Regions from separate parts of the Paenibacillus sp. RUD330 genome, predicted to be linked through region 3. Evidence: a T-box and tRNA genes for the amino acid it is inferred to sense, from the RefSeq annotation. Region 3 holds a T-box; the other regions hold tRNA genes.

Region 1 (9,764 bases), 1.4 Mb from region 3:
TCCGACGACCGCAGGCTGCTCCGCATCGAATGGCAGGAAGGGAGAATCCTTCTCTATGAGGGGGAATCGATCCTGACGGCCGACGTGAAGGTGCTGCGGGGAAGCTAGGAGGGCTAGCAGATGGGCAAAAAGTGGTTGAACGCCCTTAAGTGGGTCCTGGCCGCGACGCTGATGGTATCGCTGCTCAGCGGCTGCGGAGCTCCCAGAGTAAGCGATCAGTACCCGCTCGTGTCGGTAAGCAAGGACGGCGGCCAGACCTCCTATGTGTACCGGGCCGCCGGCGAGACCGTGCCGGAGGTCGCAGCTAGGCTTGCGGAGCAGAAGAAGCCCCAGCAGATGTCGGATTCGGACGATGAACGGATGTTCCTCGTCTATTCCGACCAGTGGTATCATCTGCAAAGGGATCCGGCCGAGCCTCAGGATACGCTGATCGAGATCGACAACAAGGAATTCATACAGCGGAACTACAGCCCTTCCTTCCTGGAAGGCTACTTGACGGCTGTATTGGTCGGACAGCTGTTCGACACGATCGGGAGCTACGGCAAATACCGCGGGTATACTGGCCGCGATGTCTACAAGCCGGCGACCGGCTCTTACCGGACGCCTTCCGCATCGGACAAAAAGATGGCGCCTCCTCTGACGGTGCCCGGAAAGGGCTTCATCACCAAGCGAGGCGGCAAGGTCACGGATCGTCCGAGCGACAGCGGTGGCCTCTTCGACCGCAATCCGACGACCTCCAGCGGGAGCAAAGGCACGATCAAGCGGGGCGGCGGATCCTCCTCGGACAGCGGCGGCTCGTGGCTGTCTCCGCGCAAGAGCGTGCCGAAGACGAAGTTCGGCAGCTCCGGCAAAATAAGGCGCCGACGATAACCGGCGAGATAGATATGCCGAATCCGCCATCGGCATAGATTAGATCAGGCGCGCTTCATCAAGGAGGAAGCCTATGGACAGAATCGCCATCATCTCGGATATCCACGGCAACATGCCGGCGCTCGAGGCTGTGCTCGGCGACATCGCCAGACGGGAAATCGGCCGGATCGTCTGCTTGGGCGATCTCATCGGCAAGGGACCGGGCTCGGCTGAAGCCGTCGATCGGATCCGCAGCAGCTGCCAGGCCGTCATCAAGGGGAACTGGGACGACTTCATCAGCAAGGAATCCGAGCTTGAATTCATCCGGTGGCATCAAGCCCGTCTCGGGGAGGAACGGCTCCGCTATTTGGCCGGCCTTCCCTTTTCCGTGGAATACGTTCTGAGCGGCAGGCGGATCCGACTGCTCCATGCCTCTCCCGAAAGCGTGTATAAGCGGGTGCAGCCCTGGGATTCAGAGGAGACCAGGCTGGCGATGTTCGAGCCTCCGCCCGGGAAGGAGCATCGGGCCGATGTGCTTGGATACGGCGATATCCACCAAGCCTATGTCCAGCATCTGGACGGCCGGATGCTGTTCAATTGCGGCAGCGTAGGCAACCCGCTGGATATGACGCAAGCTTCCTATGCGGTTCTGGAGGGATCGCGTCAGGCGGCCGGAGCGGCTCCATTCTCCTTGCAGCTGATTCGCGTGCCGTATGATATCGAGGAGGCGGTAAGGCTGGCTCTCGAGGCCGGCATGCCCGATGCCGAGGCTTACACGCTGGAGCTGAGAACCGGACGTTATCGCGCAAAACGACTTGACAGTGGAGGCGATGCCGATGATACGCGCGATCCTGTTTGACCTGGACAACACGCTGCTCGACCGCCAGGCCGCTTTCCTCCGCTTTGCCTCCAGGCTGGCGGATGACTATGCCGATGCAGCGGGCGATGAACGCCAGAGCTGGATCGACTCCGTCGTCGAATGGGATGAAGACGGATACAAGAACAAACCGCAATTGTTCCGGGACATCCTGCAGCGCCTCCCGTGCAGGCCGGCGGCGGGGTGGGAAGAGCTGTACGGATACTACCAGACGCATTATGTGGCTTCCGCCGTTCCGATGGAGGGGATGAGAGAGCTGTTGTCCGCGCTTCGTCCCTACTACAGGCTGGGCATCGTCACGAACGGCAGGGACGACATCCAGAACGGCAAGATCGACAAGCTGGGCATTCGGGGCTGGTTCGGCTCCATCGTCGTCTCGGAATCGGCGGGAATCAAGAAGCCGTCTCCACTCATATTCGCCCGGGCTCTGGCTGAGCTCGACGTCAATCCCGAGCAGGCGCTCTTCGTCGGGGATCATCCCGTCAACGACGTCGAAGGCGCGCTTCTCAGCGGAATGCGGGCCGTATGGCTCAAGCGGAGCCAGCCCTGGAACGAATCCATCGCGGTCATGCCCGATGCCGTCATCTCCGGCCTGGCCGAGCTTCCCGAAGCGATCCGGCATGCATGGGGCCAGACGGCATCATCCATCAAGCGGCTTTCCTGATTTCAGGGAGCCGCTTTTTTTGCCGCGTCCCGGGCGGGCCGGAGCATTGACGATCGTCACCTTGTTCTTGCCCGTCGTCTTGGAGCGGTACATGGCTTCATCGGCTTCCCGGATGACTTCCTCCACGGTGCTGCCGCTGCGGGAATAGCTGACGCCGATGCTCATCGTGACGATGGACTCTTCTTCGACCCGGCGGCGGAGCAGCTCTGCGATCTCGGCGGCCTTGTCCCCGGCGCCTACAGCGAGCAGCAGCTCCTCGCCCCCGTAACGGCCGGCTATGCCGCCGCTCTGGCTGATCTCCCGCATGATCTCGGCGACCTGCTTGAGCACCCCGTCCGCCCGATGATGCCCGTGGGTGTCGTTCAGCTTCTTGAAGTTGTCGATGTCGCCGAAGATGACGGCGATTCCCTTGCCGCGGACCATCATCTGGCCGGCCTTCTGATGGAAGTGCTTGCGGTTGTACAATCCCGTCAGCCCGTCGGTGATGGAGGAGCGGTAAGTCGTCAGCAGCCTGTCGACCACCCATTCGAACAGCAGCAGGAAAAGCAGGATGAAGTAGATGACGGGCAGCATTCTAGAGAGCAGCAGCAGCATCGGCACGCTGCCTTGGAAGACATAGCGGTCGGTGACGCGGGCCAGGTCTCCGGCGAAGTAGATCATGAGGCCGACGGAATACTTCGTGCGCAGCTCGACACCTCTCGTGTCCAGCAAAATCAGGAAATTGACAAGAATTCCATAGAAATCGAGGCCTACGAACGGGATCGGCGCGCCGGCGGAAGTCTCCAGCAGACGCGGATTGAATGCGATCTCGAGTCCCGCGATGAGGGCGGCGGCGAGCGCCATCAGGAAAAAGGGCGCTCCCTTGAGGCGGACGGCAGGATGGCTGTATAATTTCATGAACACAAAGTTTATAATGATGAAAGCGAAAATGCCCAGCAGTCTGGTCCCCAGCTGGAGAAGCGGCGGGGAGGTCCCGCCGTCGGCCCCGGCAGCCTGAAGCAGCTGCAGCATCATCAGGAGCGGCAGCACGACGATCAGCAGCCGGTAGACGGGATGCCGCCGGTAGCTGCGGTACAGGCGCACGGACATGAACATCATCATGGCCAGCACGGTGAGGGAGCAGGCTGAAGCGAACAGTCCGATGGAAGGGTTCGACATCCAATTGGTCATAGCGAATACACTCCGTCTTTGTCAACGATTCTTCTTGCGACTTCGGATCTCGAATTCCATGATCTTGCTGCCTGGAATCTATCGAGGGTCCGTTTCATGCTACAATGGCGGTATCGGCTTGACGGGAGGAAGATATTAGAGGGAACGTCCGTTCTAGTATAACATGATCATGTCTGTTCGGAGGAGATGCGGACGATGGAAATTTTGCAGGCCTTGTTTTTTCCGCCGGAACAGCCCGGCGGCGTTTCTTCCATGGTTCCGTACATGCAGGAGAGGTTCAACAAAGTCGGCTGGCCGACAGAGCTGTTCTCCCTGCCCAAAAGAATCCGGGGCAAAGGAAAGGAGGACTTTCCGTTCCTCCATCTGAATGCGGGCGAGTTCGAGGACAATCCGATTACGGCCAAATATTTGCAGACGCTTCGGGATTACCTGTGGTGGACAAAGCTGCGCGTCAAGCGCTCCTATGATCTGATCCATGCGCATCATCCCGTTGCGGCGCTTGTCATGAAGCAGGTCTTCCCGGATACGCCGCTGGTCGTCACGATCCATTCCAGCTACGAGAGGGAGCTGATCCTTAACGGCAAAATTCAGGAGGGCGGTCCCGAACACCGGTTCCTGACATCCATCTACAAGGAAATCGAGGATACCGCGGACCGGATCCTGACGGTGTCGGATTCATTCCGCGCCTATCTGGCGCCCTATGTGGAGCGCCCCGAAGACATCGGAATCATCGCCAACGGATTCGACGAGCGCAGATTCAAGCCGATCAGCCACGAAAATGCGGTTCCGCAGCTCATTACGGTATGCCGGCTCGTCCCTGCCAAGGGCATCGACATCCTGCTCCATGCCTGCGCGGAGCTGAAGGCCAAAGGGCATCCGTTCGTGCTGCACATCATCGGCGACGGCCCGATCCGCGAGGAGCTCGAGGCGCTGGCCCAGAGCCTGGACTTATACGACGACATCATCTTTTACGGCTACATGCTCCATCCGGAGGAGTTCATGCCCTTCTTCGACGTTTTTGTCCTTCCGTCCAGAGCGGAGGCGTTCGGCAGCGTGTTCGCCGAAGCGGCCTTGTGCTGGCTTGCGCTTGTCGGGACGGATGTCGGCGGCATCGGCGAGCAGATCGACGACGGCGTGAACGGACTGCTCGTTCCCCCGGACGATCCGGCCGCGCTCGCGGCTGCGCTGGAGAGCCTCGTGACGGATTCGACGTTCCGCTACCAGCTGGCGCGGGCGGCATGGGACAAAGCGAAGAAGGCCTATTCCCTTACGAGAGTGATTTCCCAATTGAAGCAGGTCTATCTGGAGACGGCGCCGGAAGCGGGCGGGAACGGCTAATTCCCCCCCCTCCCGGTTTTTTTGCGTATCATCAGCAGCAGCCATCCGAGGCTTACGAAGCCGAACAACGGATAGAGCGTCGAGACGAGCGGGCCGAAGCCGATCTGGCTGAGCAGATAGCAGAAGATGAGGATGAGGATGATGATCAAATTCCGGGGAATGGGGAGGCGGTCCTGCAGCTGGAGCGCAAGGCCGTACACGTCCGCGATCAGCGTCGTGAAAATCTCGGAGAAGATCAGGAAAATGTAGATGAGCTGCACGCCGCTGCCGAGCTGCCGCGCGATGCCGCCCATCGGAATCGCATATTGCTGGACGCCCGGCATATGGGAGCTGAGGGCGATATGGCCTGCCAGCAGCATGAAGCCGATGCCGAAACCTCCGAACCAGGAGCCGAGCTTGATCGCCTTGCGGTCGGCGATCTCGGCTCCGAGCGGCACGAGCACGGCCTGGGCCATGGCGAGGTTGAAAGCCGTATACAGGAATGGGGAAGCCCATATCCGAAGCGGCGATGCGTCGGTCTGCAATGTGATCCAGCGATCTGAGCCGGGAGAATGGAAGGTGTCGAACAGGACGAACACGGTGAACAGCAGCATGACGGGCACGACGATGCTGTTGACGGTAAGGATCGCCTTCATTCCCCTGCGCAGCATCGCATAACAAGCGACGAGAGTGACGACGAGGCCGGTCTGATACGAGATGTTCCAGTTCTCATAAAAGATCGTTCCCGCTCCGGCAAGCATGATCGCATTGACGCCGAGCAGCACGACAAGCATGAAATGGCTGACCAGCTGCCCGATCGAGCGGCCGAACAGCGCCTTGTTGAGATCCTCGTAGGATTTGGCGCCGATCTCACCGGCCAGAATCATCATCTTGGCTCCGAGCCAGATGAAAAAAACCGTCGCGACAGCAATGGTGAAGGAAGCCCAGTAGCCGTACCGGGTGAAAAACTGCAAGATTTCCTGTCCGGTCGCGAAGCCGGCTCCGACGATGGTGCCCATATACGTAAACCCGATCTGCAGCACTCGCCCTGTGCGTCCCGGCATTCTCGTCGCCTCCGCTTCTGAATCAATCCCTACCATTCTATGACAGGGAGGGGACAGGCATGACAAGTCTTTGGCAGGCGGGGAGCCCGTCCCGGGTTGCGCGAACGCTCCAGCTATGATAATTTAACGGAAAGAATGACGCCGGAAGGGACTAATGCGCCATGGAACAATTGAAGCAACGCATCTTGCAGGAAGCCTCTGTCATGTCGAGCGACGTGGTCAAGCTCGATGCGATTCTGAATCATCAGGTCGATCCTGTCCTTACGATGGAGATGGGGCGGGAATTCGCGCGCATCTTCGCCGAGGAGCAGGTGACCAAAGTCATTACGGTGGAATCGTCCGGCATTCCCGTCGCGTTCGCCACCGCCCTCGAGCTCGGTGTGCCGCTGCTGTTCGCCCGCCGCAAGAAGACGCTGATCGCCGATCCGGATCATTATTCGGAACGGGTGCCTTCGTTCACCAAGGGAATCGTGACGGATCTGATGGTATCCAAGTCCATGCTCTCTGCGGACGACCGGCTGCTGTTCATCGACGACATCATCGCCAACGGAGATGCCGCGCGCGGCCTGGTCCGCATCATCGAGCGCTCCGGGGCTTCGCTGGCCGGTCTCGGCGTCGTCGTGGAGAAAGCCTTCCAAGCCGGCGCAAGCACGATGCGGGAGAGCGGAATCCGCGTGGAATCGCTGGTCAAGATCGCCTCGCTCGAGAACGGGAACATCGTGTTCGCGGATTGAGCACAACATCAGCGGGAAATCAACTCTTTTCCCGGATAGCCGTATCCCCTATAATAGGAACAAGATCTTCAAGGGAGGCATAAGGATATGGAAAACGCGAGTTCCGAGTTTTTTGAATCCAAGCTGTCCGATGCCAAAGTCCATTTCGAGCGCGCGCTCGATTGCAAACATACGGAGTTTGACGATCTCTATCCTTACATGATCGAGCATCCGCAGTTTTTCTGGTACAAGCGCTACGTCGCCTGGTCGGAGCTGCTGACGGTCGTGAAGCTCAGCGAGGAGCTGGGGATGGAATGGAAGGGCCAGTTCACCGAGCGCCAGGCCGATTATATCGCCAAGCGCGTGATGTCTTCCAGAGTTCTGGACGAGTGGTTCGAGACTAACGACACCAAGGAGCATGTCGGCAACGCCGAGTGACCTGTCGAACGTCGAATGATCTGCCGGCAACGCCGAATGAAGCCAGTCGGCGACGCCGAAGGAGCTGCGGCAACGCCGAATGAAGCATAGAGAGGTCCGGGAGACATGCGGCTAGCCAGTCTTCCGGGGCTTTTTTTGCGTCTTGAGGATACGATATGCATAGCTGGAGCTGTTTCAACCTTGAGAATGGAGGGTACATTTATGAACATCGCAAGCGAAGACCTGCTGAACCAATATCGGCTCTCAGGCGAGAAGGTCAGGGTGATCCGGGATGAGATGGAGCAGAACGACGTGCTTGGAATCGTAGTGGCCTGGGATGACGATTCGGTCATGATCCGAAGGCCGAACAAGCGTGTCGTCAAGCTGAGCCGGAGCTACCGGTACGAGCCTGCAGCGGCTCCGCGTTCCTGATCGTCCTCAACAAACGAAGGAGGCGGCGCAACATGTTATGCCCTAACGACCATATGGTCATGAATCATTCGGAGACGGACGGAATTTCGATCCACAAATGCCCGGTATGCGGAAGCGTGCGGCTTACCGGACATGAAGAGGACAAGCTGGCATTCGGAGGGGTGGAGCTCTATCCTTACACTCCAGGTCCTGCCGCTGATCCTGAGCAGGAAGCCCCGTTCGGAGCCGGCTCAGCGGAAGCAGGAGAGCGTGCAAGCAGCAGGGATGAGCAGGTTACGGTGTACGGAGCTCCCGATCCGGAAGCCGCGCCTGGCGCCGGCTCATCTCCTTACGGGTATGTGCCGGCTGAAGCCGGGGCTTTGGCTATCGGAACGGCGGACGAAGGGTATGGAATGCCTCCTGCGGAATTCGGGAGAGCGCAGAAGCATACGGTGGAGCAAGCCATGCAGGGAAGCCATGCGTACCAGCCGCTGCCTTCAAAAAACTGAATTGCGGAACTTTTAGGGATCCGTTGACTTGTCCATGACGGACATGATAATATAAACAACGTTGCAGCGGTTGCTTCGCTGCGAAGTACAAGATGTGCGGTCATGGCGGAATTGGCAGACGCGCTAGATTCAGGTTCTAGTGTCAGCAATGACGTGGAGGTTCAAGTCCTCTTGACCGCACCATACCTCAACCTTTCACAGGCTCTTGAACGGCATTTCTGCCGTCAGGAGCCTGTTTTTCATGTCGTTCATGTTTGACGCGGCAGGGTCGCCGATCATTCCCTCTTGCAAATGATCGACGACAGGGTTGGAAAAGCCGGCCGGTCTCTCAGCTCCGAACCGTTCTTTCCGGCATGCTTGGATCCTGCAGGCGAATGACCACTTTGCCGAACCGGCCGCCTTCCTGGACGGCGACTTTGCCGGAAGGGTATGTCCTCTCCAAGTAGTCCGCCACCGTCTTGCGGCTCCTCTCATCGGAAGGAAGGCCGTAGATGCGGAGCCAATGCATCGCTTCCTGCAGCGCCTCTTCTATGGAGAGCTCGGCCGATTTCATTTCCCGGGTGACGAGCGACTCATAGGAATATCCTTTGAGATACAGGAGGTGGAGGAAATACCCGAACTCCGTTTCTTTTTCCTTGAAGGGCCTATCGGCGAGCAGCGGCCAGATTTCTTGCGCCAGGCTGTTCACCCTTGAGCCAGCCGGCATGCTGATATAGCAAAACTGCCGGGCGCATCGGAGTACCTTTTCCACGCTTTCCCAGTCGAGGATCACCGGGCACATGGAGACAAAAACGAGATCGAAGGCTTGGCTCCAGCCTCTTGCCTGCACATCGACAGCCTCGAACGGCTCGGATACGATCGTCGTCTTGTCCAGGCCGAATTTCTTCATGTTTTCTTGCAGCAGCCCGATCAGAGGGGGAGAGGATTCGACAGCCGTGACATGAGCTCCTCGCTCGGCAAAAGGCACGGAAAACACTCCCGAGGCGGCGCCGATGTCCAGAACGGAGGCGTTATGGAAAGGGACCCCTTGTCCTTCGAGCCAGGCTATGATCCTGTCGGTTCGTTTTCGTCCTTCCGCGCTGAATGACTGCTCGTTGAAGGAAGCCGCCTTGGAATCGAACGATCGGGACGGATCGATTCCGGCTTTTTTCATCGTATTCACAAGGGTATCTCCAGCATGTTTCCATTCTTGCTCCCAAACAGCCGCATCAAAAAATGAGGGCATGTAATCTCCTCCTAGAAGTAAAGTGTCGTCATGGGAAAGCTTGTCCAGCTTCTGGAGCAGGCAATCCCTCTTTCTATATAACCATAATGGACCTCTAATGTCCACAATAAAAGCGGCCTTAGACAGAAACGGATATTCCCATGTCCTTGATGTCCTTGATTCAGGAGCTTGCTCGGCGCCGCCGATGTTGAAGAGCCGAAGGGAACTGTCGGGCGGGGGGCGACAGTCTATTTGCATGGCAGCAGGAGCTTGTTGACGACGGCGGAGCTATGCGGTATTCTGGGTTCATATCAGTAAATTAGTAATTTAGTAAATTAGTAATTTAAAAAAGTTCGCTTGCATGCCATGCGGATAGGAAGAAAGGGAGCTGATTTCTCGTGAAAATACCTACGGGCCTTAAGCACAAGCCCGTCCTTGTGACGGAAAATTACGAGCAGGTGGATGGACGGAATGCGAATCATTCCGATGCGAAGGGCCTTTCGCTCGGCCTCGCCCAATGGAACGACCGCGGCAAAGTCGACATCTCGGCCAAGGTATGGCGCTATACC
Region 2 (9,764 bases), 1.4 Mb from region 3:
TTCGCCTGGATTCACCGACAGGCTCAGCTCCGACAGCACCGGCCTTCCGTCGAACGACATCCCGAGCCGGTTAAGATCGAACCCGATTCCGTTCTTTTCTGCATGGGCCAATCCGGCCGCCTCCTTAACGGGGAACATAGGTCGGGTTCCATTTCAGGAACCGCTTTTCAAGCCGCTTGGCGAGGCTGTCGGACAGCTTGCCGAGCAGGGCGTAGATGACGATGCTGAGCACAATGACGTCCAGCTGGAAAAATTCCCTCGCGTTCATGGCCATGTATCCGATGCCGGCATCCGCGGCGACCGTCTCCGCGACGATGAGGACAAGCCAGGTGATGCCTAAGGCGTACCGGATGCCGACGAGAATCGATGGCAGGGCTCCCGGCAGCACGATATGAACGTACAAGGAGCGCCTGCTCATCCGGTAGACCCTGCCCATCTCGACCAGACCGGGATCGACCGAGCGGATGCCATGGAACGTATTGAGATAGACCGGGAAAAAGACGCCGAGCGATACCAGAGCAAGCTTGATCTCCTCGCCGATGCCGAACCAGATGATGAACAAGGGGAGGAGTGCGAACAGCGGGATGTTGCGGATCATCTGGATCGAGGAATCCGTCGCCTTCTCCGCGATTTTGGACAGGCCGTTCATCAGCCCGAGGGCGAAGCCGATTCCGCTGCCGATGAGGAATCCGAGCATGGCCCGCATCGCGCTGATGCCGAGATTGTGCAGAAGCACGCCGCTGCGGATCGTATCGCCTAGCGTATCCGCTACGCGCAGAGGCTGAGGGAGGGTGCGCTCCGCAATCCAGCCCGCTGACGTGGAGATCTGCCAGAGGGCAAGGACGAGGACGGGAAGCGTCCAGGGGAGAATGCTGTCGCGCCAGCGCGAGGAGGCCGGACGGTTCATGGCTGCCAAGGCCTCCTTTACTTGATTTCCGATGCGAACGCATCGCTGAAGAACGAGCTCACATCCACTTTGGCTTTCAACAGGCCGACGGTCTGCAGCGCATCCGCCACATCCTGATTGGACGCGATCGCTTCCGGCGTGACCGGAAGCACCTTGGACGGACGCTGGGCCTCGCCTTCCTCCAGCGTCTTCAGCGCCGTCGCCGCATCCTGATGGGTGGCGGCGGCCGTGATCTCCGCCCATTTCTCCTTGTTCTCGCGCGTCCATTCCTGATAGCGGTTCAAGCGGTTCAGGAAGTCGGCGATCGCGGCATGCTTGCCTGGATCCGCAATCGCGGCCGGAGTCGCTTCGATCGGGAAATTGCCGGAGAGGATATCCTTCGCGCTGGCGAGAGTCGACGCTCCATTCTCATGCGCCGCAATGATGGAGTTCCCGTAGCTTGCCAGCGCGTCGACCTTGCCGCTGAGCAGGGCGCTGAGCCCGTCGGCGGTGGACAGCTCCACCGGCTGGATGTCGCTCCACGTCAGCCCGGCCTCCTGGAGAATCTTGAGCAGGAAGTAATGAGCCGTCGTCGCTTTGACGAATGCGACTTTCTTTCCCTTGAGATCGGCGGGCTGCTTGAGCGCGGAGCCTTTGGGCACGACGACCTCCTGGTTCAGCGTATTGGAATTGCTGAGGGCGATGATCTTGAAATTGCCGCCGCCGGCGGATTGGGAGGCGAAGATCGGCGGGATCTCGCTCGTCTGGGCGACATCGAGATGATCGGCCGCGATCGCTTCCAGCTGCAGGTTGCCTCCCTGGAACACGCTGAACTCGATCTTGTACGGTGTGTCGTCGACGCCCGCGGCCTTGAAGCCTTGCTCCAGGCTTGCCCAGCCGGTCTGTCCCACCCGCAGGGTGATATGGCCCAGATCGATTTGCGAGCCGGTTGAAGACAGCGCCGCCGGTCCGGGAGTGGATGGATGGCCGGCGCCGGCGGCGGAGCCGCTGCCCGAAGCCGCGCAGCCTGCCAAGGCTGCCGAGAGCAGGAGTACAGGGAGAAGCTTGATGGTCAGGTTGGACCGGTTGGCCATGTTGGATCAATCCGCCTTTCGCGATGAAGGAATGGGGTGCAGCAGCCGGTTACGAGCCGGTCATGAGATTGGCTGCGGCCGTTCTGCCGATGGCATCCGCTCCGGCTATCGCCTGGGCGATACGGACAGGAGAGGCGTCGAAAGCGAGCGCTGCCTCGGCTTCTTCCGGAAGCTGGATGCCGGAGGCGATTTCCTGATGCGCCTTGAGCCGGGAAGGCTTGAAGCCGAGCTCCTCCAGCGTGACGGGAAGCCCGATCCGGCGGAACAGCGCGGCAAGCGGCACCGCTTCATCGGCTTTGCCCTCCAGAACGAGCTGCGACAGCAGGCCGAAGCCGACCTTTTCTCCATGCAGCGTGCCCTGCGTCTCCGGGAACCACGTCAGCCGGTCATGGATGGCATGCGCGAACGCCGCTCTGCGAACGCCGCTGTGGATGCTCCCTGCCAGTCCCGCCAGCACGATGACGGCATCGATGGTTTGGCTGAAGGCTTCGCCGACCGGAGGGGACAGGACATCGACGGCTTCATATACCCGAGCCGAATGGGAGGTCAGCAGATCCAGCGCCAGGCGGGCGGCGTGAAGGCTCAGCTGAAGATCAAGGCCGGGCTGCCTGCCAGCCGGAGCATTCACGCCATGCTCATGCCATTTCACGATCGTGTCGGCGATGCCGGATGCGAGATAACGGCGAGGGGCTTGAGCGAGTACGCGGGCATCGGCCAGCACCAGCTCGGGAGAACGCGAGAGAGGCAAGTAGCCGGCGGAGCGTCCGGCGTCGTCATATAGAACGGCCAGGGCAGACCAGGCTGCGCAGGTCGCGGCAACGGTAGGGATCGCCAGCACGGGAAGGCCGAGCTTGTCTCCGACGGCCTTCGTCAGGTCAAGGACGGAGCCTCCGCCGATTCCGATCAGAAAGGAAGGATCGAGGCGCTCGGCCTCAAGGGTGTAACGGCCGATCTTCTCCTGGGTGCAGTAGCCTTTGAACGACAGCTTGGAGAATGGGATATGGGCTTCTCCGAGACGGGAGGCAAGCTGCGAGGATACGAGATCCCAGGCGGTGTTTCCGCTAATAATGACCGCGATCCGTCCCTCCCAGTCCTCCAGCAGGCCCTTCTGCTCCAGAAGGGCGGATTCGTTTCGATACAATAAGGGAGCTTTGATGGCGATCATGGGCTAACCTCCGATTCTTCCTGAAAGGAATGTGTTGCTGCGGTGGAACCGCAAAAAGAGGCTGAAGCGGCAGCGATGCGTTGCTGCGAGCTCCAGCCTCCGGCGGTCCGGTCGGCTGACGGATTAAATCACAGTAATTAAGGTGGAATAGTGTTGATTAGAAGTATAGGAGCGGCAGGGCGCTGCTGTCAATTCATCCGGCGATAGAAAAGTCCGATTGAAACCCAATAAAAATCAATTCAAAAAATAGACAGGAAAGTGTTGACATCACTTTATTCTTCATGTTATATTATTTCTTGTGATTCGCGGTCATGGCGGAATTGGCAGACGCGCTAGATTCAGGTTCTAGTGTCAGCAATGACGTGGAGGTTCAAGTCCTCTTGACCGCACCACCCTAAGAATAATCCAGCTCTTGAATCAGTCCTTGTGACGGTTCAGGAGCTTTTTGTTTGATTGGGATCCGAAATGTGCCGGAGTTGGCGACATGGAGCGCCCATCCCATTTGCGAGTGTCGCATTGAGGAGGATGTCCCTTCATTCAAATGGGAATCGAGCAGGAAATATAACCGACCAAGTTGAAATCGTTCCTTATTTTTCATATCAACTCCATTTGAAAAGGCCGAGGGAAAGCACCCTCGGCCTTTTTGTTCGCTTATCGTTTGTTCGCTTGAATGTCTCCATTCAGGTTATCGGCCGAACCGAGGATTTTCCCGATCCGCCGTTTTCTGTTCCTGCAGCTCCCGATCCCCCGTTCGAGCGGCATTTCATGACCTGCTGCTTCAAGTCTTCCGGCGGCTTGAATGGGTACAAAAAAACTTGCCTCTCACTTTTATAATATGACAGGATGTCGTCATATTACTCCATGTACACTGGTTGAGAAAAGTAGTTTTACATCCTAATCGAAAATCGGAGAGTGTGCAAAGATGGAAAACGTAAAATCGAAAGTCGTTATTGTAACAGGGGCATCGAGCGGAATTGGAAAAGCAACGGCACTGCTGCTTGGTAAATACGGAGCAAAGGTAGTATTGGCAGCAAGAAGAGAAGAACTGATCCAGGCGATTGCTGAACAAATTAATCAGAGCGGGGGCAGCGCCGTATATGTCAAAACAAACGTCGCATCGGCAGCGGAGATGCAAAAGATGTCCCGATACGCTTTAGAGCAATACGGAAAAATAGATGTATTGGTCAACAACGCCGGAATTATGCCATTATCTTATCTTCACGAGTTGAAAATTCAGGAATGGGAAAACATGGTCGACGTCAATATAAAAGGCGTCTTATACGGGATTTCGGCGGTACTGCCTACGATGAGAGTACAGAAGTCGGGACATATAATTACGGTTTCCTCGGTTTCCGGATATCGGGTAGATCCCACTTCAGCCGTATACAGCGGCACCAAGTTTGCCGTCAGAGCGATTTCAGAGGGACTGCGGCAGGAAGAATCGCCCATCTCCAATATCCGAACGACCATCATCTCTCCCGGAGTCACAGCCACGGAATTAACGGACTCCATCAGTAGTCCGGACGTCAAGAGCTGGGTGAGTGAAATGAATCAGGTAGCCATTTCGCCGGAGAGCATTGCAAGAGCGATTGTATATGCGATTAATGAACCCGATCATACAAGCATCAATGAACTGATCGTCAGGCCGACTGTTCAGCCTACCTGATAATAAGCTTACGAATCAAGCTGGGAATGTCCTATATTAGGATTCCTTTATCGTCTACACTGCATAAGAGGTGATTGTGATGCCGATAAGCCGACATTTCGAAATCGTATATATGCTCTTAAATAAGAAGACGATAACGGCCGGTGAGTTGGCAGAGCGTTTTGGGGTTTCCACCCGAACGATATTCAGAGACATCGACGTGCTCAGCGCAGCAGGCATCCCTGTGTACTCCAGCAAAGGGAAGGGTGGCGGGATTTCGCTGCTCGACGGTTATTCCTTTCATGCATCGCTGTTGTCCGAACGGGAGCAAGAAGACTTGCTGGCGGCTCTGCAGAGCTTAGCTGCTGCCGATTATCCGGAAATAAATACGGTTTTGCATAAAATGGCACGTCTTTTCAAGAAGGAAGGAAGCTATTGGCTGGAAGTAGACTTCTCGCCTTGGGGAAGTGGAGACAATCGCCGCCAGTTGTTCCCATTGCTTCGCCAAGCGATTGCCGATCATTTTTTGATTCAATTTCGGTATTTTAATACTGCGGGCCACGAGAGCTTCCGGACAGCAGAACCTGTACAATTGATTTTCAAGAGCAAATCATGGTACTTGGCGGCTCACTGTGTAACAAGCGGCGCTCCCCGTGTATTCAAAATCAGCCGGATGAAAGACGTCGCCGTGACGGAAAAACGCTTCGAACCAAGAGAAGCAGCCGCCGCCATCGATCTTGCAGAAGAACACGCCGTTCGCGATACGGTTCGAGTCACATTGAAGATAGGGGCAGACGGTGCTTACCGGGTTTACGATGATTTTGACGATGCAATGATTTCCGTCCATGAAGACGGAACCTTTACGGTCATAGCGGACCTTCCGAAGGGAGCATGGCTCGAGAGCTACCTCCTTTCATTCGGAAACCTGCTGGAGGAAGTCGGTCCCGATGATGTACGATCGAGCTTGCTGGCGCAGATAGAGGGACTGATAAGCAGGCTAAGTCCCAGTCAATAGGCGGAAAGCCAACTTTTTCGAATAAGGAGCGGTTATGATGAGCCAAACCGATTTGCCAGCGGTTGTGTTGGATTATATTGAAGCTTCTAACCGACACCATGTGGAGGGCTATGTTAATGCCTTCTCTGAGCATGCGGTGATTGAAGAAAACTCTCTCGGACGGAATCTCCTAGGCAGGCAGGAGATTGCCGATTACTTTATTGCTTATTTTGTCAAAACAAATACCATAACGGAAATAATCGATTTTACGGTGAACTCTGATGTCGTCAACATGCGTGTCCTGTTTAAAGGCGATTTTGCAGGCAATGAAATTATTGGAGTGTATCAATTCGACTTGAAAAATGGCCGAATCGAAAAATTAAAGGCCGATCTAGAATAGCTGGCTGGTTCAAGGTCCTCCCCGTCAGGTCTCCCGGTTACGCAAGAGCGGTTTGATTAGATGAGTATTTTTGCAGGCACAACTCAAAAACGCGAAGCCGTTCATTAAGGCTTCGCGTTCTTTTTGCTCCATATATGGCTGCGCTAACAGGAAGGGGAGAACTGGACGGCAGTGAAGAGGGACGGCTTCCAAGAATGGAGAGGGCCAGTTTTCCCCTTACATAAAACGCATCCCTTCTCTGCAAAATGAAGGGGAAACCTTCAGGGGGTGCTGATCATGAGAAACGCAATCTGGAAAGCCGCGGCGGCCGGCATGCTTGCAATCGGGCTCTTGCCGCAGCAGCATGTGTCGGCGAGTCCGCCGCATCGGGTGGCTGTCGTCATTGACGACTTCGGCAACAACATGAAGGGCACCGAGGAGATGTTCAAGCTGCCGGTGCCGATTACGGCCGCGATCATGCCCTTCATGCCCTCCACGCATGCCGACGCGGAGAAGGCGCATGGCCTCGGCCTGGATGTCATCGTCCATATGCCGATGGAGCCGAACAAGGGCAAGCCGGAGTGGCTGGGGCCGGGAGCGCTGTTCAGCAGCATGACCGACGAGCAGGTGCGCCTCGCGGTGCAGAAGGCGATCGACGATGTGCCCCATGCGGCCGGAATGAACAACCATATGGGCAGCAAGATTACGGCCGATGAGCGCATCATGCGGATCGTCCTGCAGGTATGCAAGGAGCGGGGATTGTTTTTCCTCGACAGCCGGACGACCTTCAAGACGGTCGTTCCGAAAGTCGCGGCTGAAGTCGGGGTTCCCGTCCTGCGCAATGACGTCTTCCTGGACGATGTGTATGAAGCCGGCCATATCGCCAGACAAGTCGATAAATTGAAACAGCTGTCCGCTGGCCAGGCGGACAGCATCACGATCGGGCATGTCGGCACTCCGGGCCTCATGACCTCGGGAGCGTTGTCCCGGGCAGCCGGCCGCATGGCGGGCACGACCCGGTTCGTCCGGCTGTCCGAGCTTGTACCGGCCTCAGCGGAAGAGCAGCTTATATTGCCGAAGCCCTGAAGCGACGGCTTCGGCTACCTGCTCCTGGCCCTCCCGCGAAGTCAGCATGGACCTGTCCCCATCATTGCTGATGAAGCCCATTTCCACGATGACGGCAGGCTGCTTGACCGTATTGAGCAGATAGAATGGGCTGCCCGCGCGGGGCAGCTCATTCGTTTTTTGCTGCCGGTTCAAGGAGTCCTGGATGCATAACGCGAGCAGCACGCTTTCGCCGCGCTCTTGATGAAGCACGACCGGTCCGCGGGCAGCGGCTCTGCGGGACCAGTTCACATGCAGGCTGACGAGCAGGCCGGTGTGGATCTCCTCCGTCAGCTGGCGCCGCTGGGACAAATCCCGCTGATGGCGGGAGCGGCTCGGATGCCAGCGGTTCTCCTCGCTGAGCGCGTAGTCGGAGCTGCGGTTCAAGACGGCGCTGATCCCTTTTTGCTGCAGGCTGGCCAGCAGTTTCTTGCCGACAGCAAGATTGATGTTCTTCTCCAGCACATCCTCGTAGGAAGTTCCGCCGTCGATGCCTCCATGGCCGGCGTCGATGAGAACTTCGGCATAGGGGAGAGCCCCTTTGTACCTGGGGCCGGCATCGGAATCCGGCGAGTCGGAAAGGGTCCCGGCTGCCGCTGTACCCGGTTGGAGAACCAGGGCTGCCGCAAGCGCCGCGGCTGCGAACCATCGCAAATCCATTTGCAATCCTCCATAAGGCAAAGTTGTCCGAACCTTTATACTTTGCCGCAATCAGGCAGGACTATTCGCGTTTGCTCCAAGAAGTTATCGGACATACTAAGCGCATAAAGAGGAGGCGACAAAGATGGACCCTGAAGATTGGATCAAATATATGACCGAGAAGCTGGTTGTCTATGTGGAAACGCCCCGTGAAGTCCGCAAGCAGAAGCGCAGCGATCATAAGCAGGCCAAGGAGCCTTGGCTGACGCGCTGGTTCGGCGTCCCCGGCATGAGCATGCTGATCTGGTTCAGAGGGCTCCGCCGCAAGGAGGGTTGATTTGCCGCTTGCGGCAGCCGATGCCGTTCCGCTCGAAGGATGCTCTGCTCAGACGCGGTAGAACTGGCCTGTCAGCAGTGCCTGCTCAAGGGTAATATACCGTTTGGCAGCCGATTCCGTGTTGACGAAGGAAGCATAGGCTTGGCCCGTCGTCCAGCGGTGAAGGCCGGCTGCCTGCCACACCTGAAGAACTTTGGCGGCATACAGCTCGGAGGCGTAATCCAGCGGACGGCCCGACTTGAGGATGGAAGCGAGAGAGCCGGGGGTCGGGCTGCCGATCGGCTTGGACACGAGCCAGCTGAGCCGCTGCATCGGATCGGATGAGCGCAGCGTCCGGGCATACGCTACCGCCATTTTGGACGGCGGGGCCGCAGACGAGGGAGACAACGCCAACGTTGTCTTTTTTTCGTTCCCGGAAGCATTGGCATCGGATGAGGACAAGGTGTTAAGCTGCTTGGCCCAGTCTTCGTCGGAAATGGGGAGGAGTTCTCCGGTCCAGGCGTCGGCATAGACGACCTCGCGGTCTTGGCTGACGACCCTCCATACGGCTGCGGCAGGCGAGGCGTAGAGCCTGGTCAGCTGTGCAGCCGCCACATTCTGCTCCTTGAGCTTCCTTTGAAGCAGGGCGGATGAATAGAGCGGGTAGGAACCCGCTCCGTATTCTCCAAGCGAATATCCATCCGGCTGCCTGGCGTTGATGATCATGTATCCGGCTGTCCGTCCGGCCTTGTCCAGCGTCACGAGCCAAGAATGGGTGCCTGGACCGAGCGGCTCGATGACGGCACGGGCGCCCTTCCAGCCGGAAAATTCCGGTTGGGCGGACAGCGCCGCCCGCCACGCTTCGGCTTGTTCCGCCAGTCCCGGAGCGGAAGCGGCCGGAGCCGCGGCATGAGCCGCCGCATTCGCCAGGAACAGGACGCAAAGCAGAACCGCGATGGCGGTTGACGCGGTGCCCGCATATTTTCTTCTCATTTTCTTCAACATCCCCCAGTCGTATCCGCTATAGAGTGACAGCAGGCTTGGTTCCGAAGCTTGTCTAATCTGATTGTAGAGCGGCCGCCGCGAGAAGAATGCTGCATCCTGTCGCGCAAACGACCGCTATTATTGGCGAGATCGGGCCGACCCGGGAGATTGCTGTCACTCGATGCCTTCCAGATGGAAAATGCCGCAGTTGATCGAGGAGGCGGTCACCCTAGGCTCGAACTGCCAGCGGATTTCTTCTTTCCGCGTCGCATATTGCTCCTCGACAGCGGCCCGCTGCTCTTCCTCCGCGGATTCCAGCAGGCGATCGTAATAGTGGGCGACGATCTCAAGCTCTTCCTCCAGACGGCGCGAGGCGGCCTCGGCCCAGGAGAAATCCGCTCCCCTCAGCTTGCGCTCGAGAGAGGACTCGATCAGGCTCATCGCTTTGCCCAGCGTGATGCCGTTTTTGGCCGTATGGACGTTGGCGGGCAGCCTGGGCGTCATCCTGAGGTCCACCAGCCGCTCGTGGAAACGCTCGACGACGGCGCCTGTCGCAAG
Region 3 (9,764 bases):
GTCTCTAGCCGAATCGTTGGGCATTTTCACCCATGGGGTGAGAGGCCGGGGATCTGCTTATGTGCGGATTCCGCAAAAAAGGCGGGTAACGGGAAAAAAGGTATCCAAAAGGGCTGCTGCCCTCTCGATATGCGTCGAGAAAGCAGCAGCCCTTTTGGCAGCCCGGTTACCTTAATAAGGTTTCTCCAAACATGTAATAGGGGAGGTATAGCAGTATTGAGGAGCTGCCGCAGCGGAAGCTAGAGAAGCGAATGGAAGGGCAAGCAATGCGGTCAAGCCAAGCATGAGAAACATCTTCTTCAAGTTCATCACCTCCATTTACCATTTACTGCATTATATTATATATCAATGGAACAAGATAGACGGATGTAACCTACGTGGCAGTAAATTCAGGCTTCAACTAGTAAAAGCCTGCAGAGATCCTTCCTCTCGGAGAGTCTCGGCTCTGGGCCGGATCAGCGTCGGGAATAGCCATCATGAACCTCTATTTGGCTTCAAACACAGTGAACATTCCCGTCATGCCGGGAGCATGGTTCCTTAGGCCGAACTTTTCATAGAATGTCTCCTTGCCTTCCGCAGCGAACAAGCCGGCAAACGCAATGCCGCTGTCCATCTTGCTCTGCCGTACATATCCAAGCAGAATGTCCATGATCATTTTGCCGATTCCCTGGCCTTGATGGTCCGGATGGACGGCGACATCCTGAATATAGAAGTACATGACGCCGTCGCCGACGATCCGGCCCATTCCGACGGCCTTGCCGTCCAGTTCGGCTACGACTGCATAACGAGATTGGGCAATGGAATTTTGGATCATTCCAGAATCCGCATGTCCCCAGCCGACCGCTTGCCACAGGGAGATGAACTCTTCTACGGAAGGCTGGCGCTCCAAGAGGACGATAGAGTTGCGGTTCATATGCCTGCCCGCCTCCATGGTCTTCAACTCCTTTCGTCGAATTCCTGATCGAGAATGCTCATGAGCAGCCGATTGCAGTAACGGCCGTTTTTGTACACCTCATCCCTCAGGATGCCGTCCCGGCGAAAACCGCATTTCTCGTAGCAGCGCATGGCCCCGGGATTATCCTCGTCCACGGTGAGCATGATTTTGTGAAGGTTAAGACGGTGAAAGGCGAATCCCAGCAGCGTGTGGACGATATCGGTTCCGTACCCTTTGCCGCGGCTTGACTTCTCTCCAATCCATAGCCCGAGTTCCGCGCTGCGCGCCCAATGATTGATTCCGAACAGCTGGGCGCTGCCGATGTTTTCGCTGCTTTCCAGCTCCATGACCGTAAAATAGGCGCTGTCAGCATTTCTTTTGGCATATTTTGCTGTCCGTTCCTTGACCTCGGCAGGAGTAAGCGGCATTCCGGCCCCTGAAGAAAGAGTGGCGGATACCTCCGGATCGACGAGCCATTTGTAGCGAAGCTCCCAATCGTCTTCAACGACCGGCCGCAGCATAACCGATTTTCCTATGAGCATTATAGAAGCTCCCCCTTTTCGCCGTTCAAGGCGGCATGGTATACTTTCCCGCAATAGAAATCATTCAATGCCGGTCCGGGAAATCCCTTTAATTGGGGAGCTGGCCGCATGTGGTCGACGGGGAGAGAGGGATGGCTATGGCGGATGTGAGGCTGGCGGCTCCGGATTTGCGGCTGGAAGAGGAATATAAGGCTTTTTACGAGGAATGGATCGACAGCGGCGAAGACATGGTTCCCTGGGTCATCGGGAAGGATCCGGCGGATTTCCCCGCGATGGTGGATTGGCTCGGGAAAAACAGCGCCGGCATCGGACTTCCGGAAGGCTGGGTGCCGGATTCGACGTTCTGGCTCGTCGATGAGAGCGGGCGCGTGCTCGGAGCTGTCAACATCCGTCATGGGCTGACGCCGTTTCTGCTGACGAGCGGCGGGCATATCGGCTATGGCATCCGGCCTTCCGAGAGGCGCAAGGGCTATGCGACGGAGCTGCTGAGGCTGGCGCTGGAGAAGACATCCGAGCTCGGCATTCCCAGGGTGCTGGTCGTCTGCGACCGCTCCAACGAGGCTTCGGCGAAGACAATCCTGAACAACGGTGGAGTGGAGGATGCTCCGCATGCCGAGGAGAACGGGAATGTCGTTCGGAGATTCTGGATCGGCGGCTAGCATTCGTCCGGCACGGTGCGCATGGAGACTTGTTTCGCGGCATGCTGTTGGACAAGGAGCACGGATAGAGGACGAAGAAGGCGGTGGATCAAGCGGATGACATTTCGCAGGACGAAGCGGATGACAATGCGTAGGACAAAGCGGAGCTTAAAGATCGGATGACGAGGAGAACAGGCTCTTTCCTTTTGCTGGGATTTGCTCTCCTGCTCATGGTGAGCTGGAGCGCTTGCGGCCGCCAAGCCGACAGCGTGCCGGACAAGGCGGCGGCGGTCATCACCTCCGATCAAGGAAACGAAATCGAGCTTCCATTGGATGAGCTGCCGCAGCTGCGGGCTTATCTGGAGGACGAAGGCGCCGCGGAAGAGGAGCTTGAACGAACGGCCTTCTCCGAAATCGAGACGGGAGGGACCGGCCGGCTGGGAGTGGTGAAATACGGCTGCGGCAATAAATCCTGCTCCCTGCTGCTCGTCCGCATTGGAGACGCCGGGACGTCAAGCATCGAGCTGCCGAGAGGGCTCTACGTGGACAGCCGCGCCGCCAAAGGCCGCATCCTGCTTCGCCTTGCCTATCCCGAGGGAAATCGCGTCGTGCGCCATAGGATCCTTCCCGTCGATTATCGAACGATGACGCTGCTTCCTTACGGAGACGAGAACGACCAAAAGGAGCTTGTTGCATCCCCTTCATGGCCGGTCATGGACTATGGATGGGACGGGACGGACCGGATTTGGATCGAAACGGCAGACGCGGAAATCGGGGAATATGGAAATTTGGAGCCATGGTTTGCGGATGAGAACCGGAGGCTTCGGATTCGGAAGCTTCCCCTGCTGCCTTCGTGAAGCCAGCAGCCTCCGAAACGTCCAAAAAGCCGGCATTCCCAGGGAATGCCGGCTTGTCTCATGAAATCAAGGATTGGTCGTCCAAATGCCTGCGGTCTTGATGAAGACGCGGTCCGGGAGCTTGAGCGCGGCGACGATCAGCTCCGCGACGTCCTCGGGCTGCATCATGCCGCTGTTGTCCTTGTCCGGGGAGACGAGTCCGCCGCTGACGGACAGCGGGGTGTTGACCGTGCTCGGAGTCAGCGCCGTGACGCGGATGTTCGACTTGCGGACCTCCTGCATGAGCGCCTCGGTGAAGCCCATGACGGCGAACTTGGAGGCGTTGTAGGCGGAGCCGGTCGCGAAGCCGCGCTCGCCCGCAGTGGAGGCGATGTTGAGAATGGCGCCGCTTTTGCGCTCCAGCATGGAAGGAAGCACGGCATGGGTGACGTAATAGGTGCCGAACAGATTGATGCGGACGATCCGCTCCCATTCGGCCGGATCCATCTCGGCCACCGTGCCGAAGGTGGCGACTCCGGCGTTGTTGATCAGGACGTCGACGCTGCCCAGCTCCTTGGCGAGGCCCTTGGCGGCATCGGCCGCCTCGGCGGCGTCGGAGATGTCGGCGACGGCGTAGTGGACGCTGATGCCGTATTGGGAGGTCAGCTCCCTTGCCAGCGATGCCAGTTCGGACTCGGTGCGGGATATCAGGCCCAGATGGACGCCTTCCTTGGCGAGAGCGATCGCGGCCGCACGGCCGATGCCTTTGCCGGCGCCGGTGATGAGGGCTGTCTTATTTTTCAATTCCAATGGAATCTCTCCTGTCTGTGTGGATTGGGCTTGCACAGCATTTCTATTATATAGGAAGGCTGGTTGGAGGAACAAATGAAGAAGCCGTGAGCGAGCGACATGACGCGCCGCAGGGTTCGACAGCCGTCGACGGCTTCTTGACTCCCGGCCTGCAATCCACTATAATCGGACTTAAATTAGCCATATTGGCGTTGAAGAGGAGCAGTAAGCCGCATCGCGTGGATTTAGAGAGCCGGCATCAGTTGGTGCAAGCCGGACCCGCAGCGTGCCGAATCTCGCCTCGGAGCCGCAAGGTCAATTCCGGATTCGGAGCAGCCTTGCCGCATGGCCCGCGTTAAGGGCTTCATGAGTGGGTGTCCGCGGCAAAGCATGCCGGGCGCCAACTAGGGTGGTACCACGGGAATTCAAACCTCTCGTCCCTAGCGATTAATCGCTGGGACGGGAGGTTTTTTGCGTTTGCGCCCCCGCACAATGAACAGGAGGCATAGGCCATGAGTCAGGAAAGAATCGAAGGACAAGGTTATAACCCGCAGAAGCTGGAGCCGAAGTGGCAGCAGCATTGGGATGAGCATAAGACGTTCCGCACGACGGAGGACTCGGGCAAGCCGAAATTCTACGCGCTTGACATGTTCCCATACCCGTCCGGAGCCGGCCTGCATGTAGGCCATCCGGAGGGATACACGGCGACCGACATCGTCTCCCGCTACAAGCGGATGAAGGGCTTCAACGTGCTGCATCCGATGGGCTGGGACGCCTTCGGCCTGCCGGCTGAGCAGCATGCTCTCGATACCGGCGAGCATCCGCGAGAGATCACGGTGAAGAACATCAACAACTTCCGCCGCCAGATCAAGTCGCTCGGCTTCTCGTACGATTGGGACCGCGAGATCAGCACGACCGATCCGGATTATTACAAGTGGACGCAGTGGATTTTCATCCAGCTGTACAAGAAAGGCCTCGCTTACGTCGCGGAGGTGCCGGTCAACTGGTGTCCGGCGCTGGGCACCGTGCTGGCGAACGAGGAAGTCATCAACGGCCTCAGCGAGCGCGGAAATCATCCTGTCATCCGCAAGCCGATGCGCCAGTGGGTGCTGAGAATTACCGAGTATGCCGAGCGCCTGCTCGAAGACCTGGAGGAGCTGGACTGGTCGGAAAGCATCAAGGACATGCAGCGCAACTGGATCGGCAAGTCCGTAGGGGCGGAGGTCGCGTTTGCGGTCGACGGCTCCGAGGCGGAGATCCAGGTGTTCACGACCCGTCCGGATACGCTGTTCGGCGCGACCTACTGCGTGCTTGCTCCGGAGCATGAGCTGGTGGACTCCATCACCTCGCAGGAACAGAGGGCGGCGGTCGCCGACTACCGCGAGGCGGCTTCCCGCAAGAGCGATCTCGAGCGCACCGACCTGGCGAAGGACAAATCCGGCGTCTTCACGGGAGCTTACGCGGTCAATCCGGTCAACGGAGCCAAGGTTCCGGTCTGGATCGCGGATTATGTCCTGGCCGGCTACGGCACGGGAGCGATCATGGCCGTGCCGGGCCATGACCAGCGGGACTGGGAATTCGCCAAGCAGTTCGGCCTGCCGATCATCGAGGTCGTGCAGGGCGGCAGCGTCGAGGAGGAAGCCTTCTCCGGCGACGGCCCGCATGTGAACTCGGACTTCCTGAACGGACTCTCCAACAGCGAAGGCATCGCAGCCATGATCAGCCGCCTGGAAGAGACGGGCAAGGGCCGCGGCAAAACGACGTACCGTCTGCGCGACTGGCTGTTCAGCCGCCAGCGCTACTGGGGCGAGCCGATTCCGATCCTCCATCTGGAGGACGGCTCGATGAAGCCGGTTCCGGAGGACCAGCTTCCGGTGGTGCTGCCGGATGTCGACGCGATCAAGCCTTCCGGCACGGGAGAATCCCCGCTCGCCAACGTTGCGGACTGGGTCAACACGACCGATCCGGAGACCGGCCTGCCGGCTCGCCGCGAGACGAACACGATGCCGCAATGGGCGGGCAGCTGCTGGTATTACCTGCGCTTCATCGATCCGAAGAACGACCGTGAGCTGTGCTCCGCCGAGAAGCAGAAGGAATGGCTGCCGGTCGACCTGTACATCGGCGGGGCGGAGCATGCGGTGCTTCACTTGCTGTACGCGCGCTTCTGGCACAAGGTGCTGTACGACCTCGGCGTCGTCGACACCAAGGAGCCTTTCCACAAGCTGGTCAACCAAGGCATGATTCTCGGCACGAACAACGAGAAGATGAGCAAATCCCGCGGCAATGTCATCAATCCCGACGACATCGTGGGCGAATACGGGGCCGATACTTTGCGCCTGTACGAAATGTTCATGGGGCCGCTGGAAGCGACGAAGCCGTGGAACACGAGCGGCGTCGAGGGCATGCACCGCTTCCTCAGCCGCGTCTGGCGCTTGTTCGTCGGCGAGAACGGCGAGCTGAATCCGAAAATCTCGGATGCCGAAGGAAGCGACGCGATGAACCGGGTGTGGCATCGCTCCATCAAGAAGGTGTCGGACGACTTCGACAACCTGCGCTTCAACACCGCGATCAGCCAGCTGATGATCTGGGTCAACGAAGCCTACAAGGCCGATGCGCTGCCGCGCCGTTCCATGGAGAACCTCGTGCAGCTGCTGTCTCCGCTCGCTCCGCATATCGCCGAGGAGCTGTGGGAGAAGCTGGGCCATTCCGAATCCGTCACGTATGTGGCATGGCCTTCTTATGAAGAAGCCTGGACGGTGGATCAGGAGGTCGAGATCGTCGTGCAGGTCAACGGCAAGATCGCCGAGCGCGTATCCATCGCGGCCGATACCGATACGGACGAAATGGAACGGATCGCCAAAGAGCTCCCTCGGGTGAAGGAGCTCACGGAAGGCAAGACGGTCCGCAAGGTCGTCGCAGTCAAAGGCAAGCTCGTCAATATCGTAGCCAATTAAAGTGATTCCGAAGGCGGCTGGCCTCCTTGATTGAGAGGAGGGAAATGCCGCCGGAGGCTCTTTCTGAGGAAAGCATCCCGGAAGAGGTGAACGGGCCCTGGAGGTTTCGCATGCGCGAACGCCTCAGGGGCCGTTCACCTCTTCGCCGTATAGGGAAGCTTCGACCTTTTCGAGATCCTCGCGGAATTTGTCGTGGGTGATGCGGATCAGCTTCTGGAACATGCCGTCCGTCTCCTGCCGGAGCAGCTGCAGGCCTTGCTGGGTAATGCCGCCCGGCACCGAGACGCGGCGGATCAATTCATCGGGCGTCATGCCCCCTTCGGTCAGCAGCTTGCCTGTGCCGAGCAGCATGGCGCTGGAGATGGCGACCGCCTCGTCGGGATCGATGCCGGTCATCTCGACGGCGGCGTCGATCAGGCGCTGCAGCAGGAAGGAGATGAAGGCCGGACCGCAGCTGGACAGGTCGGAGACGATCCGGGTGTACTGCTCGTCGATGAGCAAGGGCTCGCTTATGCGCGACAGGATGCCTTCCAGGTAGCAGCAGTCTGCGACGGTCATGCGGCTGCCGAACATGCAGAGCGAGGCGCCGCTCAACACTCCGTTCGTAATGCTGGGGATGATTTTGGCGATGCGGCAGGGGAGCTGGTCCTCCAGATGGCTGATGAGCACGGCGCTGGTGATGGACACGACGACCTGGTCGCTCCGGACGGACGGCTGGATTTCCTGCAGGACGGATTTGAATTCCGAAGGCTTGACGCACAAAAAAAGGCAGTCGCTCCGCTGTGCGGCTTCGCGGCTTGATGGAACGGCCGCAACGCCGGGATGCTGCGCGGCGAGACGTTCGGCCTTATGGAAAGTCCGGTTGGCGACGACGACATCGGAAGCTTCGACAGCGCCCGACCGGATGAATGAATCCACCAGCAGGCTGCCCATGCTGCCCGTGCCGATAAATCCGATCTTCATGGGATCCCTCCTTGCGAGCTGGGAGTCCGCTCCAGGCCGGAGCCGGGAGTGGCGGACGTCCCGCATGGGGATAGAATGCGGCGGCCAGCCGTGCCGGCCCCTATGCCCCTTCTGACCATCCGTTCCCGGGAGGCGTTTCTTATCCAGGGCGGAAGGCGGATTGTTAGTACTCTATGCAGGACGGCTCGGCAAACATGTCGAGGAAAGGAAAACCTTCACGAATCATTGCCGGAAGGCAGGGAGGAGCATGCTTGTGGAGAGATATGGATCGCGGAGGCGGGGCCGGAAAACGGCCGTGCTGGCGCTCGGCTTGGCCGGGGCCGGCCTGATCGCCTTCGGGCTTCAGCAGCCGCGGGATTCCGAGCCGGCCGGCTGGGTTCAAGTGAATGCGGCGTTGGCGGAGGCGATGTCCGCCAAGGAAGCTGCATCGGGCGGCGGCGGGGCGAGCGGCGGAACGGGGATAGAGGAGGGAGGCGCGGTTTCCGGACAAGCCGGTTCCGGCGGCGAGGCTGCGGCAGGAACCGGCTCCGCCGCAGGAGGAGCTGCTGGCGGAGCCGGGGCGGCAGGGGCTCAAGGCGGCGAAGCAGGGAAAAGCTCCCCATCGGACGGGAGTTCCCTTACCGGACAAGCTGCCGCTGCCGGCACGGCCAGCGGAGAAGGCGCGGGAAGCGGAGCGGCCGGCTCAAGCGTTACTGGAGCCGATGCGGCCAACAACGGGGCGGGAATCAAGGCAGAGGGCGGCGGAGCGGCGGGATCGTCGGGAAGCGGAGAGGGCGCGGGCAGCGGACAAGCAGCCGGCGGATACGCCGCGTCGGATGGTAGGCTCGACCTGAACCGGGCTAGCGCCGAGCAGCTCGATGCGCTGCCCGGCGTAGGTCCCGCCAAAGCGAAAGCGATCGTCGAGGAGCGGGAACGAAGCGGTTTTTTTCTATCGGTCGAGGATGTCCAGACGGTGAAGGGAATCGGTCCGAAAATCGTGGAGAAATGGAAAGATCTAGTTGTCGTCCTTCCATGAATGTGAGAGAATGGGCATAATTCCATTATTTCATCCCGATATAGGAGGTTTTAAGAAGATGACTGAACCTCGCAAGCTTGCTCTTGAAACGCTGGCCGTCCATGCCGGCCAAGAAATCGATCCGACCACCCTGTCCCGGGCCGTGCCCATCTATCAAACGACATCGTACGGCTTTCATGATACCGACCACGCGGCGGATCTGTTCGGACTGAAATCGTTCGGAAATATCTATACCCGCATCATGAATCCGACCAGCGACGTATTCGAGAAGCGGGTTGCGGCGCTGGAAGGCGGAGCGGCAGCGCTTGCGGTTTCCTCGGGATCTTCCGCCATCTCCTACTCGATTCTCAATATCGCTTCGGCAGGCGACGAGATCGTCAGCTCGTCCAGCCTGTACGGAGGCACATACAACCTGTTCGCGCATACCCTGCCCAAGCTCGGCATCAAGGTGGTCTTCGTGGACGCTTCCGATCCCGAGAACTTCCGCGCAGCGATCACGGATAAGACAAAAGCCGTATTCGGCGAAACGATCGGCAATCCGAGAGGCGACGTGCTCGACATCGAAGCCGTCGCCAAGATCGCGCATGAGAACGGCGTTCCGCTCATCGTGGACAATACGTTCCCGAGTCCCTATCTGCTGAGGCCGATCGAGTTCGGCGCGGATATCGTCGTCCACTCGGCGACCAAATTCATCGGCGGACACGGCACCTCCATCGGAGGAATCATCGTTGACGCCGGAGCATTCGACTGGCTGGCGAGCGGCCGATTCCCTGGCCTGACGGAGCCGGATCCGAGCTATCACGGCCTCGTATACACGGATGCCGTCGGACCTTTGGCTTATATCATCAAAGCGCGCGTACAGCTTCTCCGCGATCTTGGCGCCGCCATCTCGCCGTTCAATTCCTTCCTGCTGCTGCAGGGACTGGAGACGCTGCACCTGCGGATGGAACGCCACAGCTCCAACGCGCTGGAAGTCGCCCGGTATCTGGAAGCCCATGACGCGGTGGCATCCGTCAGCTATCCCGGCCTGCCCGGACATCCGTCGCATGAGCTGGCGCAGAAGTATCTGCCGAAAGGGCAAGGAGCGATCCTG

What was found. The T-box of region 3 lies ahead of leuS (leucine--tRNA ligase). A T-box ahead of a tRNA ligase gene usually reads a tRNA of that ligase, here a tRNA-Leu.
Region 1: it has a tRNA-Leu gene. The T-box ahead of leuS (leucine--tRNA ligase) is inferred to sense a tRNA for this amino acid. The anticodon was not compared.
Region 2: it has a tRNA-Leu gene. The T-box ahead of leuS (leucine--tRNA ligase) is inferred to sense a tRNA for this amino acid. The anticodon was not compared.

What each region holds. Positions count from the first base shown of each region.
Region 1 covers NZ_CP022655.2:2,126,971-2,136,734, forward strand. Annotated here, with positions in the region: gene CIC07_RS09560 (DUF4178 domain-containing protein) at 1-108, shown strand, start outside; gene CIC07_RS09565 (DUF4247 domain-containing protein) at 121-870, shown strand; gene CIC07_RS09570 (metallophosphoesterase family protein) at 944-1,708, shown strand; gene CIC07_RS09575 (HAD family hydrolase) at 1,686-2,390, shown strand; gene CIC07_RS09580 (GGDEF domain-containing protein) at 2,367-3,560, opposite strand; gene CIC07_RS09585 (glycosyltransferase family 4 protein) at 3,756-4,898, shown strand; gene CIC07_RS09590 (YkvI family membrane protein) at 4,895-5,941, opposite strand; gene CIC07_RS09595 (xanthine phosphoribosyltransferase) at 6,103-6,675, shown strand; gene CIC07_RS09600 (hypothetical protein) at 6,763-7,092, shown strand; gene CIC07_RS09605 (hypothetical protein) at 7,300-7,503, shown strand; gene CIC07_RS09610 (TFIIB-type zinc ribbon-containing protein) at 7,536-7,991, shown strand; tRNA gene CIC07_RS09615 (tRNA-Leu) at 8,088-8,174, shown strand; gene CIC07_RS09620 (class I SAM-dependent methyltransferase) at 8,320-9,216, opposite strand; gene CIC07_RS09625 (DUF6530 family protein) at 9,594-9,764, shown strand, end outside.
Region 2 covers NZ_CP022655.2:2,146,609-2,156,372, forward strand. Annotated here, with positions in the region: gene CIC07_RS09675 (ATP-binding cassette domain-containing protein) at 1-138, opposite strand, end outside; gene CIC07_RS09680 (ABC transporter permease subunit) at 125-907, opposite strand; gene CIC07_RS09685 (ABC transporter substrate-binding protein) at 925-1,980, opposite strand; gene CIC07_RS09690 (iron-containing alcohol dehydrogenase family protein) at 2,030-3,145, opposite strand; tRNA gene CIC07_RS09695 (tRNA-Leu) at 3,451-3,537, shown strand; gene CIC07_RS09700 (SDR family oxidoreductase) at 4,068-4,811, shown strand; gene CIC07_RS09705 (helix-turn-helix transcriptional regulator) at 4,891-5,805, shown strand; gene CIC07_RS09710 (nuclear transport factor 2 family protein) at 5,840-6,184, shown strand; gene CIC07_RS09715 (divergent polysaccharide deacetylase family protein) at 6,461-7,249, shown strand; gene CIC07_RS09720 (N-acetylmuramoyl-L-alanine amidase) at 7,214-7,927, opposite strand; gene CIC07_RS09725 (YqzE family protein) at 8,052-8,243, shown strand; gene CIC07_RS09730 (hypothetical protein) at 8,292-9,215, opposite strand; gene CIC07_RS09735 (YqhG family protein) at 9,381-9,764, opposite strand, start outside.
Region 3 covers NZ_CP022655.2:3,574,681-3,584,444, reverse strand. Annotated here, with positions in the region: gene CIC07_RS16225 (GNAT family N-acetyltransferase) at 485-931, opposite strand; gene CIC07_RS16220 (GNAT family N-acetyltransferase) at 937-1,476, opposite strand; gene CIC07_RS16215 (GNAT family N-acetyltransferase) at 1,614-2,135, shown strand; gene CIC07_RS16210 (hypothetical protein) at 2,294-2,971, shown strand; gene CIC07_RS16205 (3-ketoacyl-ACP reductase) at 3,038-3,760, opposite strand; T-box leader at 3,943-4,184, shown strand; gene leuS (leucine--tRNA ligase) at 4,252-6,693, shown strand; gene comER (late competence protein ComER) at 6,817-7,656, opposite strand; gene CIC07_RS25690 (ComEA family DNA-binding protein) at 7,910-8,671, shown strand; gene CIC07_RS16185 (homocysteine synthase) at 8,730-9,764, shown strand, end outside.